Regions from separate parts of the Mesorhizobium sp. M1403 genome, predicted to be linked through region 1. Evidence: predicted binding sites of a transcription regulator. Region 1 holds the regulator's gene; each other region holds the start of a gene.
What was found. The regulator LexA, encoded in region 1, represses DNA repair genes until DNA is damaged. The targets are predictions, from matches to a motif close to TGTTCNNNNTGTGTTCNG.
Positions count from the first base shown of each region.

Region 2: NKH01_RS27755 (DNA recombination protein RmuC) is a predicted target of LexA. The motif match lies at 2,718-2,735, and genes of this name have one in related genera.
Region 3: recA (recombinase RecA) is a predicted target of LexA. The motif match lies at 1,625-1,642, and genes of this name have one in related genera.
Region 4: NKH01_RS30765 (ImuA family protein) is a predicted target of LexA. The motif match lies at 2,695-2,712, and genes of this name have one in related genera.

Region 1 is NZ_JAMYKY010000001.1:656,842-662,312, reverse strand. Features, by position in the region: gene NKH01_RS03335 (molybdopterin molybdotransferase MoeA) at 1-163, shown strand, start outside; gene NKH01_RS03330 (hormone-sensitive lipase) at 171-1,001, opposite strand; gene kynU (kynureninase) at 1,100-2,347, opposite strand; gene lexA (transcriptional repressor LexA) at 2,819-3,550, shown strand; gene NKH01_RS03315 (ComEC/Rec2 family competence protein) at 3,544-5,471, opposite strand, start outside.
Region 2 is NZ_JAMYKY010000024.1:34,224-39,694, reverse strand. Features, by position in the region: gene truA (tRNA pseudouridine(38-40) synthase TruA) at 1-663, opposite strand, end outside; gene NKH01_RS27770 (GNAT family N-acetyltransferase) at 682-1,191, opposite strand; gene fmt (methionyl-tRNA formyltransferase) at 1,188-2,117, opposite strand; gene def (peptide deformylase) at 2,134-2,664, opposite strand; gene NKH01_RS27755 (DNA recombination protein RmuC) at 2,768-4,030, shown strand; gene NKH01_RS27750 (GFA family protein) at 4,074-4,478, opposite strand; gene NKH01_RS27745 (cation diffusion facilitator family transporter) at 4,546-5,471, opposite strand, start outside.
Region 3 is NZ_JAMYKY010000016.1:138,212-143,682, reverse strand. Features, by position in the region: gene NKH01_RS23675 (GFA family protein) at 1-108, opposite strand, end outside; gene NKH01_RS23670 (TfoX/Sxy family protein) at 199-522, shown strand; gene NKH01_RS23665 (PfkB family carbohydrate kinase) at 557-1,489, opposite strand; gene recA (recombinase RecA) at 1,767-2,864, shown strand; gene alaS (alanine--tRNA ligase) at 3,124-5,471, shown strand, end outside.
Region 4 is NZ_JAMYKY010000032.1:29,852-35,322, reverse strand. Features, by position in the region: gene NKH01_RS30775 (error-prone DNA polymerase) at 1-208, opposite strand, end outside; gene NKH01_RS30770 (DUF6504 family protein) at 205-1,683, opposite strand; gene NKH01_RS30765 (ImuA family protein) at 1,616-2,671, opposite strand; gene NKH01_RS30760 (metallopeptidase family protein) at 2,855-3,277, shown strand; gene NKH01_RS30755 (DUF1737 domain-containing protein) at 3,365-3,571, opposite strand; gene NKH01_RS30750 (HpcH/HpaI aldolase/citrate lyase family protein) at 3,596-4,477, opposite strand; gene NKH01_RS30745 (DUF4153 domain-containing protein) at 4,756-5,471, shown strand, end outside.

The DNA.
Region 1 (5,471 bases):
TGTTGTCACAGACGACGCCGGTACGCTCGTGGCGACGCCGTTCGGCATCCAGGACTCCTCGATGCTGAAAATGCTGGCCGATGCCAACGGGCTGATCGTCCGTGCGCCGTTCACGCCCGCCGCGGCGGCGGGCGCCGCCTGCGACGTGCTGATGCTACGCTGAACCTGCCTCACTCCGAGATCAAGGTCCGGGTCAGCGGATGGTCTGGATCGGCCAAACCGTCGATGATGTTGAAATGATGCCGGTCAGGCTCGACTACCGAGCTGGTCGCGGCACCCAGGCCGATCCAGATATTGGCCAGCAACGCGCTCTGGCGCAGGAATTCGGCGCGCTCGCTGCCGCCGGCCCAGCAGGTCAGGCGGGCCTTGTCCATCGGGCGCAGCAGCACCGGGCTTTCGATCTGCGCCTCCGCCTCATCGATCGCCAGCGTCTCGTTCATGCCGGTGCGCATGATCGGTCGCAAATCGTGCACACCCGAAATCGACACCACATGACGGACGCGCCGGACCACTTCGGGCGCCAGCGGCGTCGTCGCCGTTATCATCTGGCTAACAAGATGGCCGCCGGCCGAGTGTCCGGTCAACATCAGCGGCCCTGCGACCATCGCCGCCGCCTTGCCGATCGCCGCGCCGACTTCCTTGACGATGCCGCCAATGCGTATCTGCGGACAGAGCGTGTAGGACGGCATCGCCACAGCATAGCCGCGATCAACAGCGCCAGCGGCAAGATGCGACCAGAAACTCTTGTCGAATGCCATCCAGTAGCCGCCATGGACGAACACCACGAGCCCCTTGGGCTTGGTGGCCGGCAGGAAAAGATCGAGCCGGTTGCGTGGGTTTTCGCCATAGGCGATGTCGAGCCGCGCCCTGCCCTCGGTCGAAAGCACGTCGCGAAAAACCCCCGCGGGCTCGACCCAGGCCGCCGGCCAGCGATCGCTGCCGGCTATGTTGGCGCCATTGGCATAGGCGTTGTCCCAATCGGCAATGTGACGTTCGAACACCCTGCGCCCTCCCCTTGGCAATATGGCCTTGCCGCGTAGCCGTGAGCATCGCGCGGCGCGTCGTCGCCAGCCTCACGATGCCAGCTCTCGCATCAATCTCAAGTGACAGCCGCCTTGATGGCGAAGCGCGCATCCTTCCACGCACCGGTGCGCAGGATGTCCACAAGCACTTCGACGGCCTGCCAGACATCGGCATAGCCGACATAGAGCGGGGTGAAGCCGAAGCGCATGGTCGATGGCGCGCGAAAATCGCCGATCACGCCACGTTCGATCAGCGCGCGCATGATCTGGTAGCCATGCTCGTGCATGAATGAAATCTGGCTGCCGCGTTTTTCCCCGTCGCGCGTGCTTTCGAGCGTTAGCCCGTAAGTGCCGCACTTTGCCTCGACAAGCTCGATGAACAGATCGGCCAGCGCGATGCTCTTCTTGCGCACCGCCGTCATGTCGACATCGTTCCAGATGTCGAGCGCGCCCTTCAGCGTGCGCATCGACAGGACCGGCTGGGTGCCGCACAGAAACCGGCGGATGCCGGTGCCGGCCGCATAGCCTGGCTCGAAGGCGAAGGGCCGTGCATGGCCCCACCAGCCGGTGAGCGGCTGCTGGATGTCGGCAAGATGCCGCTCAGCCGCATAGATGAAGGCAGGCGCGCCCGGTCCGCCATTCAGATATTTGTAGGTGCAGCCAACGGCAAAATCGGCGTTTGCCTTGTCGAGCTCGACTGGCATCGCACCGGCGGTGTGGCAGAGATCCCAGACGATCATCGCCCCGGCTTCCTGGGCCCTGCGCGTCAGCGCCGGCATGTCGCGCAGTTCGCCCGACCTGTAGTTGACGTGGTTGACCAGCACCACGGCGGTGCCTTCGTCGATCAGCTCTTCGATGCTCGGCGCGTCGACCCCCGAGAGGCGAAGCAGCGTATCTTTTCGCGTCGAAACCACACCCTCAGCCATGTAGAGATCTGTCGGAAAACTGTCGCCCTCGGCGACGATGACCTGCCGCTCCGGCCGCATGGCCATGGCGGCGTGCAGCAGCTTGTAGATGTTGACCGATGTCGTGTCGCAGACCACCGTCTGGCCGGCCGCGGCACCGATCAGGCGCCCGAGCTGGTCGCCGAGTTCGAGCGGCATGTTGAACCAGCCGGCCGTGTTCCAGGCGCGGATGAGATCATGCGCCCATTCTTCGGTCGCTGCCTTGCTCAATTCATCGAAAGCTGCACGCGAAGCGGCCCCTAGCGAATTGCCGTCGAGATAGATCACTCCTTGCGGCAGCACAAAGCGGTCGCGCATCGCGCGCAGCGGATCTGCAGCATCCATCGCCCTTATGGCTACGAGATCGCGAATTCCTGTCATGATTTGTCTGCTCCCCCAAGATTCACCGCAACGCCGGACACGCATCGACGGCATCCATCGGTCACGAGCGGTTCTCCATTACCTGGTATCGCGCAGCAAGGCTCCACCGGCGACAAGTTGCCTGACCACGCGGTGGAAACCAGGAGCCAAGCCAACCCAAGGTTGGCGTTTTGACTTCGTTTCGTTCACGGCGCATTGACCAAACCGCACAGTCGATACGGCTTCAATTCCGTGCCCCTTTGCCGGCTGACGGCCGATACCAGTGCCGCCTTCTGGAAACCCAGAGGCCGCAAACGAAAGCAGAATCAAGGCGATGAGGCCCGCGGCGGTGAAAATGCAGCGTCCCGGTTGGCGAGTGGTATCGTTACCCGAGCCCTAACACATTCATTAAACTTTAAACAGTTGCGGAACACAACTGGAACAGATAGTGTTTGTTCTGGGTTTGTTTTTCTGATTCTGTTGGGGGTCGCTATGCTGACACGCAAACAACACGAACTGCTTATGTTCATCCACGAAAGGCTGAAGGAAAGCGGTATCCCGCCCTCCTTCGACGAGATGAAGGAAGCGCTCGACCTGGCTTCCAAATCGGGAATCCACCGGCTGATTACGGCGCTGGAGGAGCGCGGCTTCATTCGCCGTTTGCCCAACAGGGCCCGTGCGCTGGAGGTGCTGCGCCTGCCCGATTCGATCGCCCCCGGCCTCAATGCGGCACGCAAGTTCTCGCCGAGTGTCATCCAGGGCAGTCTTGGGCAAGGTCCTCGGCAAGGCAAGCCGACATCGTCGCGCGTCCCTGCAGCCGGCAATGACGACGATGTCGTCGCCGCCGTGTCTATCCCGGTGATGGGCCGCATCGCCGCTGGTGTGCCGATCGATGCCATCCAGCACCAGACGCATTCGATCTCGGTGCCGCCGGACATGATCATGGGCGGCGAGCATTATGCGCTCGAGGTCAAAGGCGATTCGATGATCGAGGCTGGCATTTTCGACGGCGACACGGTGATCATCCGCAATGCCGATACGGCGAGCCCTGGTGAGATCGTGGTGGCACTGGTCGACGAGGAGGAAGCGACGCTGAAGCGGTTCCGCCGCAAAGGCGCCTCGATCGCCCTGGAAGCGGCCAATCCGGCCTACGAGACGCGCATCTTCGGGCCAGACAGGGTCAAGGTACAAGGCAAGCTCGTCGGGTTGATCCGCCGCTACTGAGTAGCGCCCTTGGCGCTGGCTTTAGGCTTGTTGGCCTTGCGGTATGGCGGCAGGCCACGTGTCGCGCGTGAAAACTTCCGTTGCACGTGCCAGGGCCGGTATGATTTTTCGACGGCGAAGCGGATTTCGGCGCGTGTTGCCGCTTGTGGATCGAAATAGACGGCCGCACTTCCCGCGCGCGCCAGTTGCCGTTTGGTGACGACGAGGACCAGCCGGTCGTAGTAGCAGGGATTATGGGCGGTGGCGTCGTCGATGACGATCAAGCTGGCAAAGGCGCAGGCTGGCCGTGCAGTATCGCGGTCCTTGGCTTGCGCGATGATCGCGCCGGATGGATGCCTGGCAAGGCAGAGACCGTCCGTGCAAATGAACGGCATGCCCGGCGGTAGGGCGGCTGGATCGGCAATGTCGAATTGCGGATCGTTCTTTCCAGGTGTTTCCGGCGCGACGATAGCCTCTGATGTGAGCGCGCGTTTCCAGTTGTCGATGGTGAACTCATTCGGGCGTGCCCGGTTGACCGCGAGTTCACCGCTGCCGATCGGCAGCGCGACGAGCCGTGCGTCCTCCGAGATCAATACATCGGGTACGCGCGTCTGCGTTGTCGTTAGCAGGCCGGCGAGCGCAAAAGGAAGTGCCACGAGCCGCAACCAGGTCGTCGCCATGCTGGCAATGACGAGGGCGATCGTCACCAAAAGGACAGATCTCAGCGAAATCAGCCCGACCGCATCGATCGGCGAGCGCTCGGAGATCCACCCGGACAGGGCGATCATCGCCGTCAGCCCCTTGCCCATCACGTAGAGGAAAGGCCCATCCGCGCCGAACGGCATCGCCAGCGCACTGAGGACGGCGAAGGGCATGACGACCAGTGAGACGATCGGCATGATGGCCAGATTGGCGAACAGGCTGAGCGGCGCCACGCGCTGGAAATGCCATATGGCGAAAAGCGCCGTGGCGCTCCCTGCAATGATCGAGGTCATCGCCAGGCCGCCCATGCCCAGCAGGACCTTTCGAGCGGCAAAGCGTAGCGGCGACCGCCGGGGTGGCGGCGTGGTGGCCCTGCCGGCGCGGTAATCGGACCAGCCTGCATATGCGCCGACAAGGGCCGCCGTCGCGGCGAAGGACATCTGGAAGCTCGGACCGACCACCTCGTGCGGCGACACCAGAATGACCGCGATGGCCGAGATCGCCAGATTGCGCATGGTGAGCGCGGCCCGGTCGAAGAGCACGGCGATAAGCATCACCGCAAGCATGATGAAGCTGCGTTCGGCCGCCACCACAATGCCGGAAAAGACGAGGTAGGCCGCAATCGAAAAAAGCGCGGCGGCCGCGGCATATTTCTTGACCGGCCGTCGCGATGAGAAATCGGGAAACAGCGCAAAGGCGCCGCGTAGCAGCGCCATGATGGTGCCGGCGACCAACGCCATATGCAGCCCCGAGATGGAGATGATGTGGTAGATGCCGGTACGCCGCATCGCTTCGTTGACCTCGTCGGGAATGCCGGCGCGCACGCCGACGATCAGTGCAGCAGCAATCTCGCCCTCGGCGCCGCCGATGCGGCTGCGGATATGGTCGGCGATGGATTCGCGCGCGTCTTCGATCGCGGAAGAAAGCCGTGCGGCAAGCGGCATGCTGCCCGACGGCACGACTTTCGGATTGCCGAGAAAAAAGCCGCTGCCGCCGATACCGGCAAAATAGCTGTCGAAAGAGAAATCATAGCTGTCGGGTCGCACCGGGCCGGTCGGTGGCAGCAGCCGCACATAGCCGGCGATCTCGGAACCGGCGGTCAGCTCAGCCGGTATTTTCATCGCCGAAACGCGGACCCGTTCCGGCATGTAGCGCAGTGTCGGCCTGGCGGTTGAGATCACATCGATCGTCAGCCTGATGCGGCCGCTCGCCATGGGCTCGAACGATACGACGCGACCCG
Region 2 (5,471 bases), on a different contig from region 1:
CGCCTTGAGGTCGGCAATGGTCCAGCCGCCTTCGCCGACACGTTTGAGCGAGCCGACCATCGAGCGCACCTGGTTGTGCAGGAATGACCGCGCCGAAGCGCGGACTTCAATGAAATCGCCCGCCCGGCTGACATCCAGCCGGTCGAGCGTGCGGACCGGGCTGGTGGCCTGGCACTGGGTCGAGCGGAAGGTGGTGAAATCATGCCGGCCAAGCAGCACTTTTGCCGCTTCGTGCATGGCAGCGGCATCGAGCTGCTTCGGTACCCACCAGATCTTGCCCTTGTCGAGCGCCGCCGGCGCGCGGCGGTTGACGATACGGTAGAGATAGTGGCGGCCGATCGCCGAGAAACGCGCATCGAAGCCATCCGGCACGACGGCGGCCTTCAGGATGGCGATGTGGGCCTTGGCCGCTTGCAGATGGGCGTTGACGGCGTCGCGCACCTTGTCGCCGGGCCATGCCTTGATCAAATCAACATGCGCCACCTGAGCGGTCGCATGGACGCCGGCATCGGTGCGGCCGGCGGCGCGCAGCGAAACCTGCTCACCGCAGAACTTCTCGATCGCCTGCTCGATCGCCTGCTGCACCGAAGGCTGGTTGGCCTGACGTTGCCAGCCGGCGAAGAGGCTGCCGTCATATTCGATGTCGAGGCGAAAACGCGGCATTCCCGGATCGAGGCGAAATCAGGCGGCTAGGGCTGAGCCGAAGGCCGAGGCGTAGACCAGCCTGCCGGTCTCCGGCGCCTCGCCCCAGGCAAGCGCCTGCAAAGCCTCGCCTTGGTAGTCGCTCTCGAATTTCGCTGCACGGGCGCGGCTGTAGCCGAAGCGGCCATAGTAGGCCGGATCGCCGAGCACCACAGCGAGCGTCTCGCCGGCGGCTTTCAGGCGGATATGAGCCTCGCGGACCAGGGCACCGCCGATGCCGGTGCCGTGGAACGACGGCTCGACTGCCAGCGGCGCCAGCGCGACTGCCGGGAAGCTCTTGCCGCCATTCTGCACGAAGAGCCGTGAAAACAGGATATGGCCGACCACTTGCCCGTCTTCGTCCGCCACCAGTTCGACGACGGCATCACCGCCGGTGACCAGCGCGTCGACCAGTCCGGCCTCCGCCTGCTGGCCGAATGCGTGTTCTTCGACAAGGCGGATCGCCTCGCGATCCCGCGTCGTCGCTGCGCGTATGGACATCATGCTCATGACAGTTTCATTCCTTTTTCGAGCTTGGCCCCGCGCAGAAACTCCTGCGCGGCAATGGGCCTTCCGCCCGCACGTTGAACTTCGACCAGCCTGATCGCGCCTGACCCGCAGGCGACCGTCAGCCGGTCATCGAGAATTCCTCCCGGTTCGCCGGCGCCTTGCGAGAGCGTCGGGCGAAGCAGTTTCAGCCGTTCCACGCGGCCGCCGATTTCGGCCTCGCACCATGCACCGGGAAAGGGCGACAGGCCGCGAATCTGGTTGTGCACGTCGCCGGCAGGTCGCAGCCAGTCTATGCGAGTCTCCGATTTATCGATTTTCTTGGCGTAGGTCACCCCCACCTCCGCCTGTGTGGTAAATGTCAGCGTATTCCGCTCGAGCCGTTCGAGCGCTTGCACCATCAGCGCAGCACCCAGGATCATCAGCCGGTCGTGCAGATCGCCGGCCGTCATGTCGGGTCCAATGGCGCATTTTTCAACCATTGCCACAGGCCCGGTGTCGAGGCCTTCCTCCATCCGCATCACCATCATGCCCGTCTCGGTATCGCCGGCCATGATGGCGCGCTGGATAGGGGCAGCGCCGCGCCAGCGCGGCAATAGCGATGCGTGGCCATTGAGGCAACCGAGCCGCGGCGCCTCGAGAATAGGTTTGGGCAGAAGCAGCCCGTAGGCGACGACCACGGCGACATCGGCGCGCAAGGTGCGGAACGCCTGCTGCTCCGCCTCGCTCTTCAGCGACACCGGCGACCGCACCTCGATGCCAAGCCGCTCCGCCTCACGCTGCACCGGCGACGGCGTCAGCTCGAGCCCGCGCCGGCCTGCGGCGCGCGGCGGCTGCGTGTAGACGGCTGCCAATTCATGCCCTGCCCCGGCGATCGCTCGCAGCGTCTGCACGGAGAATTCGGGCGTACCCATGAAGATGACACGCAGGGGCATTCGTCGACCCCTATCCCACCATCTTGCCCGGCGCCTTGTCCCTGGCGAGCTTCTTGAATTTCTTGACCACCATGTCGCGCTTCAGCTTGGAGATGTGGTCGATGAACAGCACGCCGTTTAGGTGGTCGATCTCATGCTGCAGGCAGGTCGCCATCAGCCCCTCGGCCTCGATCTCCTGCAGCTTGCCGTCGCGATCGAGATACTTCACCCGCACCGCTGCCGGACGCTCGACCTCGGCATAGTAATCCGGGATCGACAGGCAGCCTTCCTCGTAGACCGAACGCTGGTCGGAGCTGTCGAGGATTTCGGGATTGATGAAGACGTGCGGTGCCGGCGTCTCGTCCTCCTTGGCGAGGTCGATCACCAGCAAGCGCAAGGGTTCGCCGACCTGGATCGCCGCGAGGCCGATGCCGGGCGCGTCATACATGGTGTCCAGCATGTCGCCGGCCAGTTTACGCAAATCACCGTCGACACGCTCGACCGGTTTTGAAACCTGACGCAGGACGGGATCGGGGAGGATGATAAGCGGCTTGATCGACATGGCGTCTCACCTAAGACCTCGCAGGAAAAGCGTCAACCGGGACGCCTTCTGGTCGTTCACGTTTTGATCTGTGCCGCCAGACCGAATCATCTATGCTGTCGGCATGAACGATCTGGCCACCATCCTGTCCGAACCTGTCGCCCGCCTCGGCGCCACCACGATCACGCTCGGCCATGCCCTGGGTTTCGGCGCAATGCTGTTCCTCGGCCTGTTCGTGGCGCTCGTCATTGCGCTCTGGCGATCGGCCAAGGCGCGTGCAATGGCGGCCGCCGAAGCCGCCGACCACGCCCGCGACGCCGAGGTGCGGATGGCCGGCATCTTGGCAAGCCAGGCGGAAATGCAGGGCCGTATGGGCGCTATCGCCGAAGTGTTCGGGGCGCGTCAGGCCGAACTGACCCAGTCGATCGGCCAGCGCCTCGACGCCATGACCGGCCGCCTCGGCCAGACCATGACCGAGCAGACGAGATCGACGCATGAGAGCCTCGCCAAGCTGCAGGAGCGGCTGGCGGTCATCGATATCGCGCAAGGCAACATCCAGTCGCTGGCCGGCCAGGTCGTGCAATTGCAGGCGATCCTTTCCAACAAGCAGACGCGCGGCGCCTTCGGCCAGTCGCGTATGGAAGCCATCGTCGCCGACGGATTGCCCCACGGCGCCTATGAATTCCAGGCGACCTTGTCGAATGGCAGCCGGCCCGACTGCCTGGTGAAGATGCCGAACGGCGCACCGTCGCTTGCCATCGATGCAAAGTTTCCACTCGAGGCCTGGAATGCCATCCGTGCCGCCGAAGGCGCCGACCTGCAGAAGTCCGCCGCTCAGGCTTTCCGCCGCGACATCGAGGTGCATGTCCGGGATATTTCCGAAAAATACCTGATCCAGGGCGAGACGCAGGACACTGCCTTCATGTTCGTGCCCTCGGAATCGGTGTTCGCCGAAATCCACGAGAATTTCGAGGCCGTTGTCCAAAAGGCGCATCGATCGCGGATCGTCATCGTCTCGCCATCGCTTTTGATGCTGTCGATCCAGGTCATCCAGGCGATCCTCAAGGATGCCCGTATGCGCGAGCAGGCGCACCTGATCCAGGGCGAGGTCATCCGGCTGATGGAAGACGTCTCTCGGCTCGACGAGCGGGTGCGCAAATTGCAGACGCATTTCGGTCAATCGGCCAAGGATATCGAGGACATCCTCGTCTCGACATCGAAGGTGACCAGGCGCGGACAAAAGATCGAGGCGCTGGAGTTTGGCGTGCAGCCGGCGGAGGACACCGCTGGGTCGAATGGCAGCGGAGCAAAAGCGGAAAGCAGCGCGCGTGTTGCCGATTCGAAAACCGGGCAGCTGAGGCTAAGGGTCGTCGAAGGCGACGATTGAGAGCTACGCCGGAACCGGAGCCGAGGCTTCGCCCGGTCTGGCGCTACTGCTCCTCGATGATGGTTGTGCCTTCGAATTCCGGCAGCCAATGCAGCGCCGAGCGATGCCAGATCTGCTTTCTCGGCACCAGTTGATCGCGCTGCCATGCCGTGCCGACCCTGATGCCGTAAACCTTCGGTCCCGCGCCCGCCGACGTGGCGTAGAGATGCGAGCCGCACTCACCGCAAAATGCCTGAGCGCGCTTGGCACCACTCGAACCGGTCTTGATGTAGATTTTCGGCGCGCCCTTGGTGATCGTGTAATTGTCCTCGGACGCCGGCACGGTGACGCGAAAGGCCGTTCCGGTTAGCTTCTGACAATCGACGCAGTGACAAATGGTGGTCTTTTCCGGATCGACCTCGGCCTCGTAAGTAATGGCGCCGCAATGACACCCGCCGTCGATTTTCATCTTCGTTCCTCCTGGAGCTTTTGCGCGCAATCATAACCGGGACTGCCCGATGGCGCAGCCATTTTCCTCAGGCCGGCTCCCCTCCGGACGCCGCCAAGGCCTTGCTCCGCCGTTCCCAGGTGCCGGTGGTCTGCGGCTTGACGAACAGGCGCGTGACCTCCGGCATCTCCGCCTTCAGCCGTGTCTCGAGGCGTTCGACGCAGGTCTCTATCTCGGGCGCCGACAAGTGGTCCTCGAACTCGATGCTCAGAGCGGCGACGATCTCCTGAGGCCCCATATGGAGCGTCAGTACGCCATTTGCCCGCTGCACCGCCGGGTCCTGCTGGACAATGGCCAGCACTTTCATTTGCACCTCGGGCGAGGCCGGCTCGCCGAGCAGCAGGCTCTTGCTTTCGCGGGCCAGGAAGATCGCGGTCGCGCCCAGGATCAGCGCGATGCCGATCGACGCGGCGCCGTCGAGCTTCGGCATGTCCAGCAGTTCCGCCGCCAATATGCCGGCGAAGGCGACAACGAGGCCGAGAAGTGCCGCGCTGTCCTCGAAGAGTACGGTGTAGACACTCGGGTCCTTGCTGAGCTGCACCGCCTCGAGCCAGCCGTGGCTGCCTTTTTGGTGGCGGAACTCGTTCAGCGCCACCAGCCAGGAGGTGCCTTCGAACAGGAAGGAAAGGCCAAGTACAGCGTAGTTCACCTTTGCGTTGGCAATCGGCTCCGGCGCCATGATGTGCGTCACGCCTTCGTAGAACGATATGCCGGCGCCCAGTGCAAAGACGAGGAGCGCGACGATGAAGCTCCAGAAATACAGCTCGCGACCATGGCCTAGCGGATGCGTCCGATCGGCCGGCCGGGCGGCGCGGTGCATGCCGTAAAGCAGCAGGCTGCCATTGCCGGTATCGACGAGCGAGTGGACGCCTTCCGAGAGCATTGCCGAGCTGCCCGTGAACAAGGCAGCGGCGAATTTGGTCAGGGCGATCGCAAGATTGCCGGCGAGCGCCG
Region 3 (5,471 bases), on a different contig from region 1:
CTTGCGGCAGATCGAGCAGTAGCACAGCATGAACGGCACCGGCGTGTGGCTTTCCACCTCGAAACGCACGGCATTGCACCGGCAGGACCCTTTGAGCAGAAGCGGCATGAAAAACTCCGATGAAACTGATTCTGAACTTGTCAGGATGGTGCCGGTAGCGGCGATGACAAGGGGAAATCCCGGTGACATGATCGCGCCATGGACAACGAGCGCATAGAAGAGCTTTTCGAAGGCCTCGGCCCGGTCAGCATCCGCAAGCTGTTCGGCGGCAAGGGCATCTATTTCGATGGCGTCATCGTCGCCATTGTCATCCGTGGCGAATTGATGCTGAAGGCCGACGCCGAAAGCGCCCCGGATTTCGAAGCGGCCGGCTGCCGGCAATGGACCTATACCGGCTCGCGCCACGGAAAGCTGGTGTCGATGCCCTATTGGAGCGTTCCCGACAGCGCTTTCGACGACCCCGACGAGATGGCGATCTGGGCGCGCCGCGCCTACGAGGCAGGACGGCGCGCCGGCAAATAGGCTGCGTCATGCTTCGGCAATTCTGGGCCGCATTTCACGCCAGGTCCCGCGCCTCGGGCACGAGCGCCAGCGCCTCGGCAAAGCCGGCGCTGGTGAAGGCGGCGCTCTCGACGGCGAGCATAGATACGGCAACGCCTTCGCACAGTGCCGCGCGCAGCGTCAGGCCGCGCAGCAGGGCGGCGATCGTCGCGCCGGCCAATGCGTCGCCGGCGCCGGCAGCATCGGTCCGCTTTTGGAGCGGCGGTGGCAGGATCGAGAACGCGCCCAATTTGTCGAAACCGAGCACCGGTCCGTCGCCAGCGGTGATCACGCCGCTTTTCAGGCCCGCGCGTCTCAGGCCGTCGACGATGCCTTGGTCGTCAGCATCGATGTCGACGCCGGCGAGCACGCCAGCCTCGTGCCGGTTCATGAAGGCGAGTGCCAGAAGATCAAGCACCGGCGTCAGCCGCGCCGCTTTGCTGGGCGAGACGGCAAGCGCAAACACCGGCTTGCCGGCGGCGAGTGCCGCCAGCCGCGCCACTGCGGAAGACGGCAGGTTGGCGTCGCACAGCACCGCGTCGGCCGAACCGATCGCGTCTCGCACCTTGGCGCGGCGGATCTGCTTGGGAAGCGCCAGCTCGTAGAGCACCATGTCGGCAAGGCCGGCGATCAGCCCGCCGTCGCTATCGACCAGCATCGTATGGCTTGGCGTCGCGCGGTCGAGGAACACCGCCGACAAATCGGCAATGCCGGCGTCGGTGACGGCGCGTAAAACCGTGTCGCCCAGGGCATCGCCGCCGCGCACCGAAAGCAGCGAGGCCGAGACGCCGCGCCGCACCGCACAGCGCAAGGCGTTGAAGGCGGCGCCGCCGACATGCTCGCGCATCGTGCCGGGGTTGGAAGCGGCCGGCACGAAGGCGCCGGCAACCCGGCCGCGCCGCTCGATATAGGCGCCACCCACGGCCAGGATCGTCGGGGATTTCATCATGCCGGCAAAATGCCCTTTGCTGTTGCCCGGGAGGAGACTAGGTCGCCGGGCGGAACCCTGCAATCGCGGGTGCGATTCGGATGGTGACGGCAACGGCGCCGCATGCGAGGCGGGATACGTCCGGAAGCAAAATTGTGAAACAAAAATAGAACAAATATGGATATCCGTTATTTTTCAAACCCTTGGGGCTCATTGACAAATGAGAACAAACGAGGTACATTCTTTTAAGGATTGCGGGATTGTCCGGCCTCCATTGACGACCACGGGGTGATGTATCATGGCTCAGAATTCTTTGCGGCTTGTAGAGGACAAAGCGGTGGACAAATCAAAGGCTCTGGATGCGGCGCTGTCGCAAATCGAGCGTGCCTTCGGCAAGGGTTCGATCATGCGGCTCGGCGCGAACGAGCAGGTCGTCGAGATCGAAACGGTGCCGACCGGCTCGCTTGGGTTGGACATCGCGCTTGGCGTCGGCGGCCTGCCGCGCGGCCGCATCGTCGAGATCTACGGACCGGAAAGCTCGGGCAAGACGACGCTGGCGCTGCACACGGTGGCCGAAGCCCAGAAGAAGGGCGGCATCTGCGCCTTTGTCGATGCCGAGCATGCGCTCGATCCGGTCTATGCCCGCAAGCTCGGCGTCGATCTCGAAAACCTGCTGATCTCGCAGCCCGATACCGGCGAACAGGCGCTGGAGATCTGCGACACGCTGGTGCGCTCCGGCGCCATCGACGTGCTGGTGGTCGATTCGGTGGCGGCGCTGACGCCGCGGGCCGAAATCGAAGGCGAGATGGGCGATTCGCTGCCCGGCCTGCAGGCCCGCCTGATGAGCCAGGCACTGCGCAAGCTCACCGCCTCGATCTCGCGCTCCAACACCATGGTCATCTTCATCAACCAGATCCGCATGAAGATCGGCGTCATGTTTGGTTCGCCCGAGACGACGACCGGCGGCAACGCGCTGAAATTCTATGCCTCGGTCCGCCTCGACATCCGCCGCATCGGCTCGGTCAAGGATCGCGACGAGGTCGTCGGCAACCAGACCCGCGTCAAGGTCGTCAAGAACAAGCTGGCGCCGCCCTTCAAGGTGGTCGAGTTCGACATCATGTATGGCGAGGGCGTCTCCAAGACCGGCGAGCTGGTCGATCTCGGCGTCAAGGCTGGCGTGGTCGAAAAGTCGGGCGCCTGGTTCTCCTATAATTCGCAGCGTCTCGGCCAGGGCCGCGAAAACGCAAAACTGTTCCTGCGCGACAATCCCGACACGGCGCGCGAGATCGAATTGGCGCTGAGGCAGAATGCCGGATTGATCGCCGAGAAATTCCTTGAGAACGGCGGCTCCGAAAGCAGCGACGACGGTTTCGAGGACGACGCCGGGGCGATGTAGGAAAAGCGACGCCTCCCGGAGCGTCAGCCAGGTTTGGATTTGATGTTTTGATTTTGAGTTTGCGTAATCGGTACATTTTGAACCGCCGGCCCCGTGCCGGCGGTTGGCGTTTGACGGCGAGTCAGACGCATTTCAAAGCGCCGGTGAAAGCCGGGATTTGAGCCCATTTGGTGTTTCTGGACAGGCTGCGGTGCGACCGCTAAAAGGCCATGTCTATTTTCCGCCGGCAGCCGGCGGTTCTCTCGAAAAGGCAGTATTCATGAGTGGCGTCAACGAGATCCGGTCGGCATTTCTCGACTATTTTCGCAAGGAAGGTCACGAGGTCGTCGCGTCGAGCCCGCTGGTGCCGCGCAACGACCCGACGCTGATGTTCACCAATGCCGGCATGGTGCAGTTCAAGAACGTTTTCACCGGTCTGGAGAAGCGGCCCTATTCGCGTGCGACGACTGCCCAGAAGAGTGTTCGTGCCGGCGGCAAGCACAACGACCTCGACAATGTCGGCTACACCGCGCGACACCTGACCTTCTTCGAGATGCTCGGCAATTTCTCCTTCGGCGATTATTTCAAGGAGCGCGCCATAGAGCTTGCCTGGAACCTGATCACCAGGGAGTTCGGGCTGAAGAAGGACAAGCTGCTGGTCACCGTCTATCACAACGACGACGAGGCCGCCTCCTACTGGAAGAAGATCGCCGGTCTTTCCGACGATCGCATCATCCGCATCGCGACCTCGGACAATTTCTGGGCAATGGGCGACACCGGACCTTGCGGGCCGTGTTCGGAGATATTCATCGACCGTGGCGAGCACATCTGGGGTGGCCCTCCCGGCAGTCCCGAGGAGGATGGCGACCGTTTCCTCGAATTCTGGAACCTGGTGTTCATGCAGTATGAACAGGTGACGAAGGACGAGCGCGTCGACCTGCCGCGTCCGTCGATCGACACGGGCATGGGCCTCGAGCGCATGGCCTCCATCCTGCAAGGGGTTGAAAGCGTCTTCGAGACCGACCTGTTCCGCCACCTGATCGACGCTGCGTCGTCGGCGCTTGGCCGCGGTCCGGATGCGGACACCGTCGCATCGTTCCGCGTCATCGCCGACCACTTGCGTTCGTCCTGCTTCCTGGTCGCCGACGGTGTGCTGCCGTCCAACGAAGGGCGGGGCTACGTGCTTCGTCGCATCATGCGCCGCGCCATGCGCCACGCGCAGTTGCTCGGCTCGAATGAGCCGCTGATGTGGAAGCTGGTGCCGGCGCTGGTCCGCGAGATGAGCCAAGCCTACCCGGAACTGGTGCGCGGCGAGCAGATGATCACCGAGACGCTGAAGCTTGAGGAAACTCGTTTCCGCAAGACGCTGGTGCGAGGCTTGGGCTTGCTTTCGGAGGCGACGGAAAAGTTGGTCTCCGGCGACATGCTGGATGGCGAGACAGCGTTCAAGCTCTACGACACCTATGGCTTTCCGCTCGATCTGACGCAGGACGCGCTGCGCCAGCGCAACATCTCGGTCAACCTTGCCGGCTTCACCGAGGCGATGGAGCGGCAGAAGGCGGAGGCGCGCAAAAGCTGGGCTGGTTCCGGTGAGGCCGCAACCGAAACGGTATGGTTCGCGGTGCGTGAGGAGAACGGCGCCACCGAATTCCTGGGCTATGAGACCGAGCAGGCGGAAGGCCTCGTCCAGGCGCTGGTCAGGGACGGCAAGACCGTCGACAGTGCCGGCAAAGGCGACGCCGTTGCCGTGGTTGTCAACCAGACGCCGTTCTATGGCGAGTCCGGTGGCCAGATGGGCGATACCGGCGTCATTTCAGGCGACGGGTTCTCGATCGAGATATCCGATACGCAGAAGAAGGCCGATGGGCTTTTCGTCCATGTCGGCAAGGTGGCCAACGGCACGGTCAAGACGGGCGCGACCGTCGAGCTGAGGGTGGACCACGCGCGCCGCTCCAGGCTGCGCGCGAACCATTCCGCCACGCATCTGATCCATGAGGCGCTGCGCGAGGTGCTGGGTACCCATGTGGCGCAGAAGGGCTCACTGGTCGCGCCCGAGCGTCTGCGCTTCGACATCTCCCACAACAAGCCGATCTCGCCGGACGAGCTCGAAGAGGTCGAGCGCATGGCAAACGAAATCGTCGTTCAGAATAGCCCTGTAACCACGCGCCTGATGTCGGTCGACGACGCCATTGCCGAAGGCGCCATGGCGCTGTTTGGCGAGAAATATGGCGATGAGGTGCGCGTCGTTTCGATGGGCACAGGCCTGCATGGCGCCAAGGCCAACCGGCCCTATTCGGTCGAGCTATGCGGCGGCACCCATGTCAGGGCGACCGGCGATATCGGCCTGGTGCGCATCGTGTCCGACAGCGCGGTCGCTGCCGGCGTGCGCCGCATCGAGGCGTTGACCGGCGAGGCGGCCAGAAAGCATCTCGACGAGCAGGACAAGCGGCTGAAGGCGGCCGCCGCCGCGCTGAAGATTTCGCCGGCCGATGTGCCGGCCCGCGTCGAGGCACTGCTCGACGAGCGCAAGAAGCTCGAAAAGGAGCTGACCGAGGCGCGCAAGAAACTGGCGCTCGGCGATCGCTCGCCAGCCGGTGTGCCTGCGGAAAACGAAACGATTGCCGGTGT
Region 4 (5,471 bases), on a different contig from region 1:
CGGGATGATAGGAAACACCCTCCACCTTGGCCTGCTGCCAGGCGCGCACGACGCCCGCCACCGTATTGCGGTCGGCGAGCCCGATCGCTGAAAACCCCATGAATTTCGCCGCGACCACCAGCTCCTCCGGTTTCGAGGCGCCGCGCAGGAACGAGAAGTTCGACTGGATGCCGAATTCGGCATAGGGAACGGCTGTCAGCGCATTCATGCGAAGACTCCATGCATGAACCAGCGCGGAGCGGGCTGCGAGGCGCCGTAGAGGCCTTGGCGGTAAAGCCAGTAACGGCGGCCGTCGGCATCCTCGATGCGGAAATAGTCCCGGGTCGGCGCATCTTCCCGTCCCGCCGCCTCTCGCCACCATTCAGGCGCAATGCGCTCCGGCCCTTCGGCGCGCGCGACCCGGTAGAGCGCGCGCCGCCAGCGGAAGTTCAAAGGTGGGCCTTCCGGCATTTCGGTGGCCGGCACCTCGATCGGCTCGGGCGAACGGAAAAGCCGGATCGGCCGTTCCGGCTGGAAGACGGTCGTGGGAGCATCCTTCACCTTGTCCGGCTGCTTCGGCGGCGAGCTTCTCTGCGGCGCTTCGGCGAAGGGAATGGCGGCGACGGCGCGCTCCGGCAGATGGCTCTCGACGGCGACCGGCTTCAAGACCGCGCCTTCGCCGAGCCGGGCGCGGATGCGGTCGGCAAAAAGCGCGATGTCGGCGCCCCCGTCGTTCGTCTCGCCGGCAAGGTCTGCCTGCTGCATGTCGAAGGCGGCGGCGGTCAGCACCGAGAGGCGCGCGAGATCGAAACCATAGCCGGCGTCGATATCCTGTTCGAGCGCGGCAAGCCTTTCGTGAAACAATTTCTGGATCAGCAGCGGCTCGCGCAAAGGTCGCGAGGTGCCGACGGCGATGCGGCTGACGCCGCCATCGACGCGAAAGAGCAGCAGCGCCAGCCGCCTTGCGCCCTCGCCGCGACGCTCGAGGTCCTTCTTCAATGTGGCCGCCAGCATGCCTGTCAGCCGCTCGATGTCCTCGGTCAGCATGATCGGCTCGGCGAGGTGGCGTTCGACCGAAAGCGGCGCGACCGGCAGGCGCGGCGACACGGCTTCGTCGAGGCGGCCGAGCGCCTGGTCGAGGCGCAATAGCAGCGATGCGCCGAAGCGGCGGGCCAGCGGCGCGCGCGGTGCCGCCATGACGGCGCCCGCCGTGCGCAGGCCGACGCTTTCGAGGCTGGCGCGGACCTCTGGATCGATGCGCAGTGCCGCCAACGGCAAGGGCGCGAGAAGCGCTTCCTCCTCACCATCGGGAACGATGCGGTCGCCGGCAAACCGCGCCGCCGCCCAGGCCGAGCCCGGCGTGGCGGCAAGCCCGGCGCGGACATCGAAGCCCTGATGGAAAAAACGCGACAGGATGTCGTCCAGCATCGAGCGTTCGCCGCCGAAAAGATGGGTGCAGCCGGTGACGTCGAGATAGAGGCCATCGGCCCCGTCGAGCGCCACCAGCGGGGTATAGCGGTCGCACCAGTCGGCGAGGCCTTCGAGCAGGCGCCGGTCGGCTTCCGGATCGGCCTCCACGATGTCGATCGAGGGATGCATGGCGCGTGCATCGGCTATGCCCATGCCGCGTTTCAGGTTAAGCGCCTCGGCCCGCTCGTCGAGGGCGGCGATGCGCTGGGCGTTCCGGTCGCGGTGACTGATCACCAGCGGCAGGTGATCCGACGGCCGGGAACGCCAGGACCGCCCCAGGCGCTGTCGCAGGATCCTCTCGGCGGCGAGATGTGGAAACCACAGGGACAGGATTCTTTGCCCATTCCTCGCCCCGTCTTTCTTCGAATATGCGTTCATCGGGGTTCCACTCCAGTGTGAATTTTCCGGGCAAGGCAGTGCGGCTCTTGCCGATGGTGATGGTGAAGGCGGGCCGGCCGATCGAGCCGGCGAGCGGCCCGGCGATCGTCTCGCGCGCTGCCGCCGGTGCCGCCGACAGGATGAGGCGGACGGGCGCTGCCGTCGGCTCGGGCTCGCCGGCCTGGCGCAGCAGGAACAGCGGCCGGCCGGCACTCTGCGCCCGGGCGTGCAGCCGCCGCGTCGCGGTGAGATCCAGCCGCTGCGGGTTGCCACGGATTTCGAGGATGACTGCGGCCAGCGCCGTCATCCTGGCGGCCTCATCGGCGACCCACAGCGCATCGAGCAGCCTTGGCGCCTCGGAAAACAGCAATTGCTCCGGCTCGATGCCGAAGAAGGCGTGAAGCCCCCCGGCATAGGGAAAGCCGGCCTCGCGGAAAACCTCGGATGTGCCGATCCACAGCACCGGCAGTCGCGGCCCCTGGCTGAGGATCAGGCTGATGAGCGACAGGACAAAACCGGCGACTGCTCCGGCATCGCGGGTCGCGGCGCCATGAAACTCGCTCAGCGCCGCCTTCGGCAGGCCGCCGCTCAGCGCAGCATCGAGGCGCTCGGCACCGGTGCGCAAAAACGCATCGGGCGGCGCCACGGCGAGGCCGCGACGGACAATCGTCAGATTCCGAGCGGGTGTCGGATTCCGAGAGGATGCCAGACTCTGGCGAGGCACATCCGCGTCAAACGACGAACCGGCCGGCGCTTCCAGGCGCTCGGACAAGGTCCCTTCGATCTTCGCGATCTGGCGGCGCAGGGCAAAAACAGTCTCCCGCGCCACGGCGCTTGTCGCCATGACGGTCAGCTTCCACTCACAATTGTTCCTGTTATGTTCCTATAGATTCCAGAGGGCGGCCAAAGAGTCAAGCGGAGTCATGGGGAATTTATTCCTGCCTTGATGGCATGGTCCGGGCGCTCCAGCCCGACCATTTGCCGAGTCCGGCCCGAAAGCCTATATGCCGGGATCAAAGGACAAAGCATGGCTCGCATCTACCAAACACGCATCTGGCACGACCAGCTTTCGCCAACGATGGAGGAAATCGAGCTCCTGGCGCTGGAGGCCTATGCCCATCTGCCGGAGGAGTTTCGCAAGCTGACCGGCGAGATCGTCATTCAGATCGCCGAATTCCCGACCGACGAGATCATGGACGACCTTTCGCTGGAAACGCCCTTCGACCTGCTCGGCCTGTTCGAGGGGCGCGGCATCGCCGAGCGCTGGAATCCGCAGACCGGCGAAGGCCCGAACCGGATCACGCTCTACCGCCGCGCCATCCTCGACTACTGGGCCGAGAACGAGGAGACGCTGGGCGACATCGTCACCCATGTGCTGATCCATGAGATCGGTCACCATTTCGGCCTGTCGGACGATGATATGGAGAAGATCGAAGAGGCAGCGGAGTGACGTCGTTTTGACTGGAGAGCGCAGCGTTCCTTCGCGCCAGCGTCCAGAAGTGTCCCGCATTCGCGGGCACCCGAAGCGATGTCAGCGCTACCAGTCGCTGAGCTTGGTGTCGGGGCCGTATTCCTGGCCTTCGATGTCCTTCACCACCGCCTGGCCGCAGCGCATGGTCTTGGCATTCTTGTCATAGGCATAGGTCGGCGAGCCGAACAGGTGCCAGCCCTTGTTGAGCGCCGCCGTCACCTTGTGGCAGAAGCTGGCGTCGTCCGGGCCGGACAAAAAGCGGTAGAGTTTCATTTTCAATCCCGTCGTGAGTTGCAATCATGCGCGAACAGCGGCGGCCTTCGCCAGCAGTTTTTCGGCCTGCGCCAGATGCAGCCGCTCGACCATCTTTCCGTTCAGCGCAATCACCGCCTTGCCGGTATTTTCGGCGAGCGCGAAGGCATCCTTGATCGCGCCCGCCTCGGCCATCGCTTCAGGCGAAGGCGCAAAGGCCCGGTTTGCGGCCTCGATCTGGGCCGGATGGATCAGCGATTTGCCGTCGAAGCCCATGGCGGCCGCTTCCGTGCACTCGCGCGCAAACCCGTCCATATCGCTAAAATCATTGAAGACGCCGTCGAGCAGGTCGAGGCCGCCGGCGCGCGCGGCGAGCACCATCTGCATCAGCCACGGCACGAGATAGCGCCGGTCGGGCGTGGTGAGAATTCCGGTGTCCTTGACCAGATCATTCGTTCCGGCAACGAAACAAACCAGTCGAGAGGCTGGGTCGCGGCCAAGCTCGGCGATCGGGCCGATGTTGAGCAGCGCCTTGGGTGTCTCCATCATCGCCCATAGCTTGACCTCGTCCGGCGCAAAATTGTCGTCGAGAACGTCACCGGCCTCGAGAATGTCGCGCGGCGTGTCGACCTTGGGCAGCAGGATGGCGTCGGGAGCGCATTTTGCCGCAGCCAGCAGATCGTCGGCGCCCCATTCGCTCGACAGCGCATTGATGCGCACAACCATCTCGCAGCGCCGGTTGGAACGGCCGGCGAAAATCCCCGCCAGTTTTTCGCGCGCGGAAAGCTTGTCGGCCGGGGCGACGGCGTCCTCGAGATCGATGACGACGGCATCGCAGGCCAGCGACCGGATCTTGGCCAATGCCTTGTCGTTCGAAGCCGGGACGTAAAGCACCGAGCGGCGCGGGCGGGAGGGTTCGGCAGTCATGTCCGATCTATGCCGCCTGCAGACGGCCGAGGCAAGCCGTGCATAAAAACTGCACGCAATTTCGGAAAATCTCCTCGTCTCCGCCCCGCTTGCCACCCGACAGAATGCGACAAGGGCGGCATGCAAGAGCAAACAAATTGCCGTTGGTCCCTGCCGTACCGGCTTCGCCGCGACAGCTGGTGGCTTGTCGATCCGCCCCCGGCAAACCTCCTCCCTTTCGTCCGCAAATCCCCGCCCAGATATTCCGGCCGCATCAAAGCGGCCGAGAAAGCCCGATCATGACAGCGTTCCTCACGCCGGCGCCGAGCTATTGCAGCCGCTTCGGCGTTGCCGTCCTGCGCGTCGCGCTGGCCGATTTTTTCTTCTATAGCCAACCGGCCGGCATCACGCTTTTCCTGTTCGGCGTTGCGATTGCCACCACGAGCATGGCTGTCCATCCTCTCGGCTCCTTCAATGATGGCAGGCCCTGGTTCAAGCCAGTTGCGCTGCTTGTGGCGCTGCTGCCGGTCGCGGAAAATGTCAGTGCGCTGTCCGTCTCGATCGGGCTGGCGGCGCTGGCCGTCTTCGCGCTTTCGCTGGCCGGGCGGTTGAAGCACGGGGTTGCCCGCATTGCCGGCCAACTCTCGCTATTCCTGCTTGCAACGCCCTTTCGGTTCATCCTGGATTTCTTTCGCTGGCGCAAGGCGGCCCGGCAGCTTGGCCGACGGCGCGTGCGCCTTGCGACGATTGCCGTCTGGGTCATGCCGCTAAGCCTCGGCGCGGTGTTTCTCGCGCTGTTCGGCGCCGCCAATCCGGTCGTCGAATACTGGCTGTCGCTGATCGACCTAATGGCACTGCTCGAGCTCATCCAGCTGCCGCGTCTCGCCTTCTGGCTGTTCGTGCTGGTCGGCGTCTGGGCCTTTCTGCGCCCGCGCCTACCGCGCTTTCTCCGCTCCATTCCGCGTGTGCTGTCGCCTGTGCCTGTCGGCCGGGCGACGACAAAACCCGCCAAGGC